2 regions of the Streptomyces sp. NPDC002054 genome follow, and region 2 is predicted to be linked to the other one. Evidence: riboswitches for the same ligand, from Rfam matches in the RefSeq annotation. Region 2 holds a riboswitch; the other holds the start of a gene.

Region 1 (5,875 bases), on a different contig from region 2:
TCTCCGGGAGCCGGTCCGCCTCCACCTCGGTGGGCGGCAGCAGGGTGACATGCGTGGGGATGCCGTACGCGGCGGCGTCCCCGAAGCCGGCCCGCCGCTGCTGGAGCTGGCTGCCGTACGGCTCCGGGACCGCGATCGAAACGCCGAGCGTTACGGTCCCCACGTATGTCTCCTCGTGTCTGTGTGTCGGCTGTGGCCCGAGTGTGCCGAGTGTGCCGCCCTCCAGTGTGGGGGCAGCACCCCCGTTCCTGCCAGGGTCCTCGGATCGTCAGTGCTTGGCGGGGAGGAAGCCCAGGTGGTCGTAGGCCTGGGCGAGGGTCTCGGCGGCGACCGCCCGCGCCTTCTCCGCGCCCCTGGCCAGCACGGCGTCCAGCTCCGCCGGGTCGTCCAGGTACTCCTGGGTGCGCTGCTTGAAGGGTGTGACGAAATCGACCATCACGGCGGCGAGGTCGGTCTTCAGCGCGCCGTAGCCCTTGCCCTCGTACTTCTCCTCCAGGACCGGGATGGCGGTGCCGGTGAGGGTGGAGTAGATGGTGAGCAGGTTGCTGACGCCGGGCTTGTTCTCCGTGTCGAAGCGGATCACGGTGTCGGTGTCGGTGACCGCGCTCTTGATCTTCTTCTCGGTGACCTTGGGCTCGTCGAGGAGGTTGACCAGGCCCTTGGGCGAGGACGCCGACTTCGACATCTTGATCGCCGGGTCCTGGAGGTCGTAGATCTTCGCGACCTCCTTGACGATGTACGGCGCGGGGAGGGTGAAGGTCTGGCCGAAGCGCTGGTTGAAGCGCTCGGCGAGGTCCCGGGTCAGCTCGATGTGCTGGCGCTGGTCCTCACCGACCGGCACGGCGTTCGCCTGGTACAGGAGGATGTCGGCGACCTGGAGAATCGGATAGGTGAACAGTCCGACGGTCGCGTTGTTGACGCCGCCCTTGGCGGACTTGTCCTTGAACTGGGTCATCCGGCTGGCCTCGCCGAACCCGGTGATGCAGTTCATGACCCAGCCGAGCTGCGCGTGCTCGGGCACATGGCTCTGGACGAACAGCGTGCAGCGCTCGGGGTCGAGCCCGGCGGCGAGGAGCTGGGCGGCGGACAGCCGGGTGTTCTGCCGGAGGGCCGCGGGCTCCTGCGGCATGGTGATCGCGTGCAGGTCGACGACCATGTAGAAGGCGTCGTGCGTCTCCTGCAGGGCGACGTACTGGCGGATGGCTCCGAGGTAGTTCCCGAGGTGGAACGAACCGGAGGTGGGCTGGATACCGGAGAGCGCGCGAGGACGATCAGAAGCCATGCACCCATTCTCTCAGGTGTGGGGGGTCACTCGGGCCCGCCGGCGGCCGAATCTCACCCCGGCCGGGCGACCGCTTTCCCGGGGCGGAGCCCGACTCCAGCCCCGCCGGCGTTTGAGGCGCGGGGTCTGGGGCGGCGCCCCAGGACGGCGGGCCGCAGGGCTACGACAGCGGGAGCCCGGGGGCCGGGAAGGCTGCCATCAGGTCGGCGACCTCGGCGCGGATCGCGGCCAGGGCGGGCTCGTCCCCGGCTGCGGCTGCGGCGACGGACCGCACGATCCAGTCCGCGACCTGTGGCATGTGGGAGGCGTCCAGCCCGCGGGAGGTCAGCGACGGGGTGCCGATCCGGATCCCGGACGGGTCGAACGGCTTGCGCGGGTCGAACGGGACGGTGTTGTAGTTGACCACGATCCCCGCCCGGTCCAGCGCCTTCGCCGCGGTCTTCCCCGGCACCCCCTGCGCCGTGAGGTCCATCAGCACCAGGTGGTTGTCGGTACCGCCCGACACCAGGTCGAAGCCCCGCTCCAGCAGCGCCGCCGCGAGAGCCTTCGCGTTGGCCACCACCGCGTGCGCGTACGACACGAAGGACGGCTGGGCCGCCTCGTGCAGGGCCACCGCGATGCCCGCCGTCGTCTGGTTGTGCGGGCCGCCCTGGAGGCCCGGGAAGACCGCCTTGTCGATGGCCTTCGCGTGCTCCTCCCGGCACATCAGCATCGCGCCCCGCGGCCCCCGCAGTGTCTTGTGGGTGGTCGTCGAGACTACGTCCGCGTACGGCACCGGCGAGGGGTGCGCCCCGCCCGCGATCAGGCCGGCGATGTGCGCCACGTCGGCGACCAGGACCGAGCCCGCCTCCTTCGCGATCGACGCGAAGGCCTCGAAGTCGATGGTGCGCGGCAGCGCCGTACCCCCACAGAAGATGATCTTCGGGCGCTCGGCGAGGGCCTGCTCGCGCACCGCGTCGTAGTCGATCAGGCCGCTGTCAGCGCGCACGCCGTACTGCACGCCCCGGAACCACGAACCGGTGGCCGAGACCCCCCAGCCGTGTGTCAGGTGGCCGCCCATCGGCAACGCCATGCCCATCACCGTGTCACCCGGCCGGGCGAAGGCCAGGTACACGGCCAGGTTCGCCGGGGAGCCCGAGTACGGCTGGACGTTGGCGTGGTCGACGCCGAACAGGCCCTTCGCCCGCTCGACCGCGAGCGCCTCCACCCGGTCGATGTTCTGCTGGCCCTCGTAGTACCGGCGGCCGGGGTAGCCCTCGCTGTACTTGTTCTGCAGCACCGTCCCGGAGGCCTCCAGCACGGCGGCGGAGACGTAGTTCTCACTGGGGATCAGACGCAGGGTGTCGGCCTGGAGCCGTTCCTCCGCGGCGACGAGCGCGGCGAGCTCGGGATCGGTGGACAGCAGGGCGGGATGGCGCGCGGTCATGGCGGGCTCCTCCGGGGTCGATGGTGGTTCGTACCCCGCGAGGCCCAGGCGAGCGGCCCTGTGTGCGGACGTGCGCGCACGACTCCCCCGGAGTTGGATCTCCGTACGCCAGTCGCCGTGCGTACCGCACACCTTATCGGCCCCGACACCCGGACGCTTTCCCCGTCCGCGGCGAGGAGCGACGATAGAAAGTGACGCCACCCACGTCACAGGCCAGGACGGACGAAACGGAGACCCCGTGTCGACAACTGCTGATGCCATCCGCTCCGCCGACGCGCACGCCGCGCACACCTATCACCCGCTTCCCGTCGTGGTCGCCTCAGCCGAAGGTGCCTGGATGACGGACGTCGAGGGCAGGCGGTACCTCGACATGCTCGCCGGTTACTCGGCTCTCAACTTCGGCCACGGCAACCGCCGTCTGATCGATGCCGCCAAGGCTCAGCTGGAGCGGGTGACCCTCACCTCGCGGGCCTTCCACCACGTCCGGTTCGCCGACTTCTGCGCGCAGCTCGCCGAGCTGTGCGGCAAGGAGATGGTGCTTCCCATGAACACGGGTGCAGAAGCGGTCGAGACGGCGGTGAAGACGGCCAGAAAGTGGGGCTACGAAGTCAAGGGCGTACCGGACGGGCACGCCAAGATCGTGGTCGCCGCCGACAACTTCCACGGCCGGACCACCACCATCGTGTCCTTCTCCACGGACCACGAGGCCCGCGACCACTTCGGGCCCTACACCCCCGGGTTCGAGATCGTCCCGTACGGCGACCTGACCGCGTTGTCCGCGGCCGTCACCGAGAACACGGTGGCGGTGCTGCTGGAGCCGATCCAGGGCGAGGCCGGGGTGCTGGTGCCGCCGGCCGGCTACCTGCGCGGTGTACGGGAACTGACCCGGCGGCGGAACGTCCTGTTCATGGCGGACGAGATCCAGTCGGGCCTCGGGCGCACCGGGAAGACCTTCGCCTGTGAGCACGAGGAGGTCGTCCCGGACGTCTACATCCTGGGCAAGGCACTCGGCGGCGGAGTGGTGCCGGTGTCGGCGGTGGTCGCCGACCGGGACGTGCTCGGGGTGTTCCGGCCCGGCGAGCACGGCTCCACCTTCGGCGGCAACCCGCTGGCCTGCGCGGTCGCCCTGGAGGTCATCGCGATGCTGCGCACCGGCGAGTACCAGCAGCGGGCCGCCGAGCTGGGCGACCACCTGCACGGGGAGCTGGGCCTGCTGACCGGCGGGGGCGCGGTGACCGCCGTCCGCGGGCGGGGCCTGTGGGCCGGGGTGGACATCGACCCCTCGCACGGCACCGGGCGGCAGATCTCCGAACGGCTGATGGAACGCGGGGTGCTGGTGAAGGACACCCACGGCTCCACCATCCGGATCGCCCCGCCACTGGTGATCAGCAAGGAGGACCTCGACTGGGGCCTGGACCAGCTGCGCGCCGAGCTGTCCGTCTAGCCGAATTATCCCTTTAGAGGATCACGTGGGGCAGGAAGCGGGCGTACTCGTCCGTGATCAGCCCCGCGGACTCCCGGATGCCGAGCCCCGCCGCCTCGTCCTCGACGACCCACGCACCGAGCACCACGCGGTTGCCGTCGAACTCGGGCAGCGGGGCAAGGGCCTGGAAGCAGTACGTCTCCCCGTCCTGCGGGGTGAACGGCACCCCGTCCGGACCCGGTTCGTGGACCGTGACCCCGGCACCCTCGCGGCCGAGCAGCGGCTTGGCCACGTACCCGCCGTCCTCGGCGAGTTCGCGCGGGCCGTCGAGGTAGGCGGGCAGCAGGTTCGGGTGCTCGGGGAAGAGCTCCCACAGGACCGCCAGCAGCGCCTTGTTGGAGAGCAGCATCTTCCAGACGGGCTCGATCCAGCAGGTGGTGCCGGAACCGCCGCCGTTGTCCATCGTGTCCAGGACCTGCGGGGCGAACGGGTCGGTGGCCAGCCACTCCCACGGGTAGAGCTTGAAGCAGCTGCGGATGAAGCGGAGCTTCTCGTCCACGAACCGGCCGGACAGCCGGTCCCAGCCGATCTTCTCCACGGCCAGGGCGTGCGTTTCGATGCCGGCCTGCTCGGCGGTCTCCTGGAGGTAGGCGACCGTCATCAGGTCCTCGCCGAGCTCGTCGGCCTCGGAGTGCGCGAAGTGCAGCGGGCCGGGCGGCAGCAGCTCGGCCTGGCGGCGCCAGGCGTCCACGAGGCGCTCGTGGAGGGAGTTCCACTGGTCGGCGCCGGGGAAACGCTCCTCCATCCAGAACCACTGCGGGCTGGCCGCCTCCACCAGGGAGGTGGGGGTGTCCGCGTTGTACTCCAGCATCTTGGCCGGGCCGGTGCCGTCGTAGCGCAGGTCGAAGCGGCCGTAGAGGGAGGGCTGTTCGGTGCGGCGGCCCCAGGACTCCACGATCCGCTCGCGCAGCCGGGGGTCGGTGATCCCGAGGTCGGCGAAACGGTCCTGCTCCACGATGTGCGCGGCGGCGGCCAGGCACATGGCGTGCAGGTCCTCGACCACGTCCTCCAGCGCCTCCACCTCGGGGAGGCTGAAGGCGTAGTAGGCGCTCTCGTCCCAGTAGGGGCGCAGGGAGTCGTCCGGGTAGCGGGTGAGCGGGTAGATCAGCCCCTGCTCCTCGACGGTCTGCTGCCAGCCGGGGCGGGGCTCGATGGTGTGCCGCTGCATGCCGGTGCTCAGCCGCCGCTGGAGGAGGAGCCGCCGCCGATGCCGCCCCGCTCGACGGCCTTCTTGTCGAAGCTGCCGCCGGACACCTTGTTGCCGGTGGGGACGTGGCCGCCGTAGTAGTACGAGCCCCGGCCGCCCTTCTTGCACTCCTCCATGGAGTACTGGTCGAGCGTGAGGCGGTCGGCGCAGCGCCGGTCCGGCTCCTTGCTGCTGCCGCAGGCGACCAGGGCCGCCGCGAGCAGACCCATGCCGCCGAGGGCGACCCCGCCGGAACGCATGCGTCGCCGAGTACTGGTGCTGCTGTCCATGTCCGATGCTCCCCCTGACGGTGGCGTACAGCGGACAGACTAGAGCCGGGGGTGGAGGGGACGGAATCCGGCCGTCTGATCACCCCTCCACTACAGTCTGTTTGTGCTGATTGGGATGCTTTCTGCGCTGGGCGCGGCCGTCTGTTTCGGTACGGCCTCGGTGCTCCAGGCGGTCGCGGCCCGGGCCGCGGCCGGTCCGTCCGGCGGC
Region 2 (5,875 bases):
GACAGAAGCCTCCCTGCCAGTGATGCATACTCCCGGTCGCCTTCAAGGAGACGATCCAGGATCAATCCCACATCATTCCCATTGATACGACCCCATAGAACCATGGTGAGCAGTGCGAAGTTGCGCTGTGCCTCCCCGAGACCGCGTTCGATCCACTCATCGATTCCCGGAAAGTCCGCCGGCAAGCTGGTGGCATACGCCCGAGCGGCAATGAACTCGGCGAAAGTGTGATGAAGGAATCGAAGCCCCGAGCTCTCGTACACGAACATTCCGGTATCGATGAGCAGCCTGTCGAAGTCCCGCTCCCAACCAGGCGACAGTTCCATGCCGGCGGGCTTGCGCTCCCGTACCCACGCGTAGGCCACGTCCGACAAGGGGAGTTCGGTCGTCAGGCGCTCTTTGGCCAGCGCCTCGATGACGGCCGTCCGTTGGGCGTGGATCCACTCGACCAGTCGAAATCGCCCCGGCTGGCCGTCGCGCAGGCGACGAAGCTCACTGAGTGTTGCGCGTCCGCTCGCCTCCTCATCGGTGACGAGGTACTCATAGAACCGCTGGTAGAGGTCCACCCGGTTGGTCGGCAAGGGACGTTCGGGTTCACGTGTGTTGGCAACGGCCGCGATGGTGGCCAGCAGGGGGTTGCGGACCAGCTCTTTCAGGCGGCCGTCCTCGATTTGGTGGAGGAACTCCTGTGCCCGCTGCTCCGAGGTGATCGGATCCTGGGCGAAGAACCAGCGCTCCGAGAACAGCTTCAGCTCTTCCTGCTCAAACGGCTCGATGCGGCACATGCCGATGTGACTGCCCCGGAGTGCCGCCATCTCCTCTTCGGGCAGGGGTCTGCTGGTGATGACGAAGCGGTAGTCGCTGCCTGCGCGGGCATGCTGGGACAACGCTCGGATGATGGACGCCCGGGTCGGGCGATCGAGGATCTCATCGAGGCCATCGACCACGACCAGCCAGCGGACACCGTGCGTACGGCCGGCGAAGAGGTGCGGACTCGGCTCCGTGACGAGATAGGGACCGAGGGCCCGTCGGGTGGCCTCGGCCAGCACCGTGCTCCACGAACCCTCACCTACGAGGGCCCGTGCCGAAACCCGCACCGGCACCACGGGTTCGGACAGCGGGGGGTTGACTGCGCTCTCCTGCCGGAGCCAGATCCGGGCGAGCCGGGAAACCAGATGATGGCCGAGAGTGGACTTGCCCGCACCTGGTTCACCGGTGACCAGCAGGTGTTCGCTGCGGTTGAGCGCCTCCGCAACCGTCACCGGGACATCAGCACTCGGTTCGCTTCGCTCCGGGCGCAGTTCCTCGCGGTCGCGCTCCTTGTTCGAATCCCCTCCTGCCCCAGGGGTGTCTGCGCGGAGGCGCTGTCGGACGTAGACGGTGGACAGCGGGGGTGCCGCAACACCCAGCAGCCGGTAGGGAAGTTGCTCGACAGCATGGGTCAGGGCGTCAAGGACATTCCGCAGTGCGAGCTCTGGCCGCGGGATCTCCGCCCAGGAGGTGACGCGTGGTCTTGCGCCTTCGTCCTCGGCCATGAGCCGCCGGTCCATTGCCTCACGCGCACGGAGCCAGATCGGCTCCACGGCCGACGGGTCCTGCTTGAGCAGTCTGGCCAGACCTGCGGTCGAATTGAGTGACAGAAGTAGCGTGCCCCGAACGACCTCGTAGACCTTGTTCTTGTCGAGGGTGTGCTGCTGTACGAACGCGTTGACGCTGGGATGACCCGCCTCCCTGATGGCCTGATCGAACCAGGCCGCCAGCTCTGCCAGCTCCGGGTATCCCTCGCGTCCAGCCCGTGTCGGCCGACCTCCAGGCACGAGACCCCTCCAACTCAGCCTAATTTCTGCGGGTTTCCTTACCGTAGAGGGAAACTGACCAGGCGGGTGACTCTTCCGACGGACTGCTCCAGCAGGGGGCAACCGAACCGGAAGGACCGTGACGAACCATGGGTCTGGAGATCACGAACAGCCTGCTCGAGGCAGGGACACCTCTTCTCCTTGCAGCTGCGCCTGTGGCTGGTGTGGTCACAGCATGGATCGGCTACCGCAGGGCCGTGGTTGTCGAGCGGTGGCGAACTGCCCAGCTGAGGGCTGCACTACACGGCGTGGCACGTGAGGACCGGGCCGAAGGTGGATGCTGCGGGTGCGCCGACGGAGAGGGCGGGCGTCGAGGCTGAGCAGCCAATGCCCGGATACAGGCTCCCGCCGCCAGGAACGCCCCGGGCCGCAAGGCCCGGGGCGGGCGGTGGATCAGGTCAGGTCGAGGCCCGCCTGGGTGGCGGCTGCCGTGACCGTTTGTTCCAGGAGGACGGCGATGGTCATCGGGCCGACGCCGCCCGGGACCGGGGTGATCAGCGAGGCGCGTTCGGCCGCCGAGGGGAAGTGGACGTCGCCGACGTTGCCCTCGTTGTAGCCGGCGTCCAGGACCACGGCGCCCGGCTTGATGTCCTCGCCGCGGATGAACTCGGCCTTGCCGACCGCGGCGACCAGTACGTCCGCCTGCCGCACGATCGAGGACAGGTCCTGGGTGCGGGAGTGGCAGTAGGTGACGGTGGCGTTCTGCTCCAGGAGGAGCATGCCGGCCGGCTTGCCGAGGATCGCGCTGCGGCCGACGACGACCGCGTGCTTGCCGGTGAGGTCCACGTTGTAGGCCTCCAGCAGGCGCATGATGCCGCCCGGGGTGCAGGAGACGAAGCCCGGCAGGCCGAAGCCCATGGCGGCGAAGGAGTGCATGGTGACCCCGTCGACGTCCTTGCCGGGGGCGATGGCCTCGAATGCGGCGCGCTCGTCGATGTGGTGCGGGACCGGGTGCTGGAGCAGGATGCCGCTGATCTCCGGGTCCTCGGAGAGGCCGGTGATCACCGCGATCAGCTCCTCCGTCGTGGTCTCGGCCGGCAGGGCCACGTGCCGGGAGGTGATGCCGGCCTTGGCGCAACGGTTCTGCTTCATGCGTACGTACGTCACGGACGCCGGGTCCTCGCCGACCAGCACGGTGGCCAGGCAGGGTGCCGTGCCGGTGCGCTCGGTGATCAGCGCGGCGCGGGCGGCGGTCTGCTCGGTGATGCGGCGGGCGAGGGCGGTGCCGTCCATCAGGCGGGCGGTGGCAGTCGTCATGGGGTCTCCTGAGCGTCGCTGCGGGATCGCGGTTCGCCCAGGCGCGCGGCAACGGCGTACGGACACCCTTGCAGGTCGACGCCGGGCCGCTCCCCGGTGGTGATCCACCCGAACGCCAGTCACGGCCCGCCGCCCACTGTAGTCGACCGGCATCGGCAATCCGCTGGATACCTGACACCGCAACTGGGACGATCAAGGCATGACACCCACTTTCGAGCATCTCGTGTCCGAGGCCGAGTCGGTCTCCGTGGAGGGATGGGATTTCTCCTGGCTCGACGGGCGTGCGAGCGAGCAGCGTCCTTCCTGGGGCTATCAGCGGCTGCTGGGCGAGCGGCTCGGCCGGGTCCGGTCGGCGCTCGACATCCAGACCGGCGGCGGGGAGGTGCTCGCCGGGGCCGTCCCGGCCGGGCAGCTGCCGCCGCTGATGGTGGCCACCGAGTCCTGGCCGCCCAACATCGACAAGGCGACCCGGCTGCTGCACCCGCTGGGCGCGGTGGTGGTCGCCGATGCCGACGAGCCGCCGCTGCCCTTCGGCGACGAGGCCTTCGAGCTGGTCGTCAGCCGGCACCCGGTGACCATCTGGTGGGACGAGATCGCCCGGGTACTGAGACCGGGTGGCACCTACTTCTCCCAGCAGGTGGGCCCGTCCAGCGTGTTCGAGCTGGTCGAGTACTTCCTCGGGCCGCAGCCGGAGGAGGTCCGGCGGGGCCGGCACCCGGACGACGCTGCCGCCGACGCCGCCAAAGCCGGGCTGGAAGTGGTCGATCTGCGCTCGGAGCGGTTGCGGACCGAGTTCCATGACATCGGCGCCGTGGTCTACTTCCTTCGGAAGGTGATCTGGATGGTGCCCGGCTTCACGGTCGGCCACTACCGGGACCGGTTGCGCGAGCTGCACGAACGGATCGAGCAGGAAGGGCCGTTCGTCGCTCACACCACCCGGTTCCTGATCGAGGCCCGCAAACCGGGCTGATGATCCGGGCCGCTCCGGGACCCGTCAGCGGGGCCGGTCGACCGCCTTCCATTGGCAGCGTGGCGTAGGTCACTCAATTCAGTGCGTAACGAATCGTCTCGGGCACGCGATGAACCGACAGGTGTCCTCGCGCGGCGACGGAATACCGACCCCCCTCGGGGTGTTGCCGTAGGTCCGCGCGATGATGTCCCGCCCGTCCTTTATCTGTTCGCAACGAGAGGCTCCTTGTGTCGCTCAGCCCGTCCCGTACGTTCCCTCCGGAGATCGCCGAATCCGAGGCCCTCGTCGCGCTCGTCGAGCGTGGCCGCGAGCAGGGTCACATCAACGGTGACGACGTGCGCCAGGCCTTCGAGGCCGGCCGCATCCCGGTGGACCAGTGGAAGCGGGTCCTGCGCAGCCTGAACCAGGTCCTGGACGAGGAGGGTGTGGCGCTGCACGTCAGCGCGGCCCCCGCTGCCAAGACCGCCGCGAAGAAGCCCCGCAAGGCCGCGGCGACGCCGGCCCGCACCGCAGTGAAGAAGGCGGCCACCCCGCCGCGCCCGATCGGAGCCCGCAAGACCGCTGCCGCCCCGGCCGCCGCGGCGGCGATATCCGCTCAGCCGGACGCGGCCGTCGAGGCCGGAGCCGAAGACGTGGCCGCCGCCGAGCCGAAGAAGCGCGCGGTCAAGAAGACCACCGCCGCCGCGAAGAAGACCGCCACCAAGAAGACGGCGGCGAAGAAGACCACCGCCAAGGACGCCGACGGCGAGACCCCGGAGCTGGAGGGCGAGGACCTCTTCGAGGACCTGTCCGACGACACCGAGGAAGACGCGGCCAAGCCCGGCGGCCAGGGCTTCGTCCTGTCCGACGAGGACGACGACGACGCCCCGGCGCAGACCGTCATGGTGGCCGGCGCGACCGCCGACCCGGTCAAGGACTACCTCAAGCTGATCGGCAAGGTGCCGCTGCTCAACGCCGAGCAGGAGGTCGAGCTCGCCAAGCGGATCGAGGCGGGCCTGTTCTCCGAGTACAAGCTGGAGGAAGAGGACGACCACAAGCCGGCCTACCGCCGCGAGCTGGAGATCCTCGTCGAGGACGGCCGCCGGGCCAAGAACCACCTGCTGGAGGCCAACCTCCGCCTGGTGGTCTCGCTGGCCAAGCGCTACACCGGCCGCGGCATGCTCTTCCTGGACCTGATCCAGGAGGGCAACGTCGGCCTGATCCGCGCCGTCGAGAAGTTCGACTACACCAAGGGCTTCAAGTTCTCCACCTATGCGACCTGGTGGATCCGGCAGGCGATCACCCGCGCCATGGCCGACCAGTCGCGCACCATCCGTATCCCGGTGCACATGGTCGAGATCATCAACAAGCTGGCCCGCGTGCAGCGCCAGATGCTCCAGGACCTGGGCCGCGAGCCCACCCCGGAGGAGCTGGGCAAGGAACTCGACATGACCCCCGAGAAGGTCATCGAGGTCCAGAAGTACGGCCGCGAGCCGATCTCCCTCCACACCCCGCTGGGTGAAGAGGGCGACAGCGAGTTCGGTGACCTCATCGAGGACTCCGAGGCGGTCGTCCCGGCCGACGCGGTCTCCTTCACCTTCCTCCAGGAGCAGCTGCAGTCGATCCTGGGCACGCTCTCCGAGCGCGAGGCGGGCGTGGTCTCCATGCGGTACGGCCTGAACGACGGCCAGCCGAAGACCCTGGACGAGATCGGCCGGGTCTACGGGGTGACCCGTGAGCGGATCCGCCAGATCGAGTCCAAGACCATGTCGAAGCTGCGCCACCCGTCGCGCTCGCAGGTGCTGCGCGACTA

Evidence for each region. Region 2 has a riboswitch for ZMP and ZTP ahead of ABT123_RS25120 (bifunctional 5,10-methylenetetrahydrofolate dehydrogenase/5,10-methenyltetrahydrofolate cyclohydrolase). Riboswitches for the same ligand answer to the same signal wherever they lie in the genome.
Region 1: it holds a riboswitch for ZMP and ZTP, as region 2 does, so the genes downstream of both, glyA (serine hydroxymethyltransferase) here and ABT123_RS25120 (bifunctional 5,10-methylenetetrahydrofolate dehydrogenase/5,10-methenyltetrahydrofolate cyclohydrolase) in region 2, are expected to answer to the same signal.

The regions. Positions count from the first base shown of each region.
Region 1 covers NZ_JBEOXT010000014.1:112,354-118,228, forward strand. The annotation lists gene ABT123_RS15610 (2'-5' RNA ligase family protein) at 1-163, opposite strand, end outside; gene trpS (tryptophan--tRNA ligase) at 269-1,282, opposite strand; gene glyA (serine hydroxymethyltransferase) at 1,443-2,708, opposite strand; ZMP/ZTP riboswitch at 2,744-2,834, opposite strand; gene rocD (ornithine--oxo-acid transaminase) at 2,947-4,152, shown strand; gene ABT123_RS15630 (glutathionylspermidine synthase family protein) at 4,166-5,359, opposite strand; gene ABT123_RS15635 (hypothetical protein) at 5,368-5,667, opposite strand; gene ABT123_RS15640 (DMT family transporter) at 5,783-5,875, shown strand, end outside.
Region 2 covers NZ_JBEOXT010000029.1:58,295-64,169, reverse strand. The annotation lists gene ABT123_RS25125 (NACHT domain-containing protein) at 1-1,817, opposite strand, end outside; gene ABT123_RS25120 (bifunctional 5,10-methylenetetrahydrofolate dehydrogenase/5,10-methenyltetrahydrofolate cyclohydrolase) at 2,250-3,113, opposite strand; ZMP/ZTP riboswitch at 3,142-3,246, opposite strand; gene ABT123_RS25115 (class I SAM-dependent methyltransferase) at 3,313-4,083, shown strand; gene ABT123_RS25110 (RNA polymerase sigma factor) at 4,311-5,875, shown strand, end outside.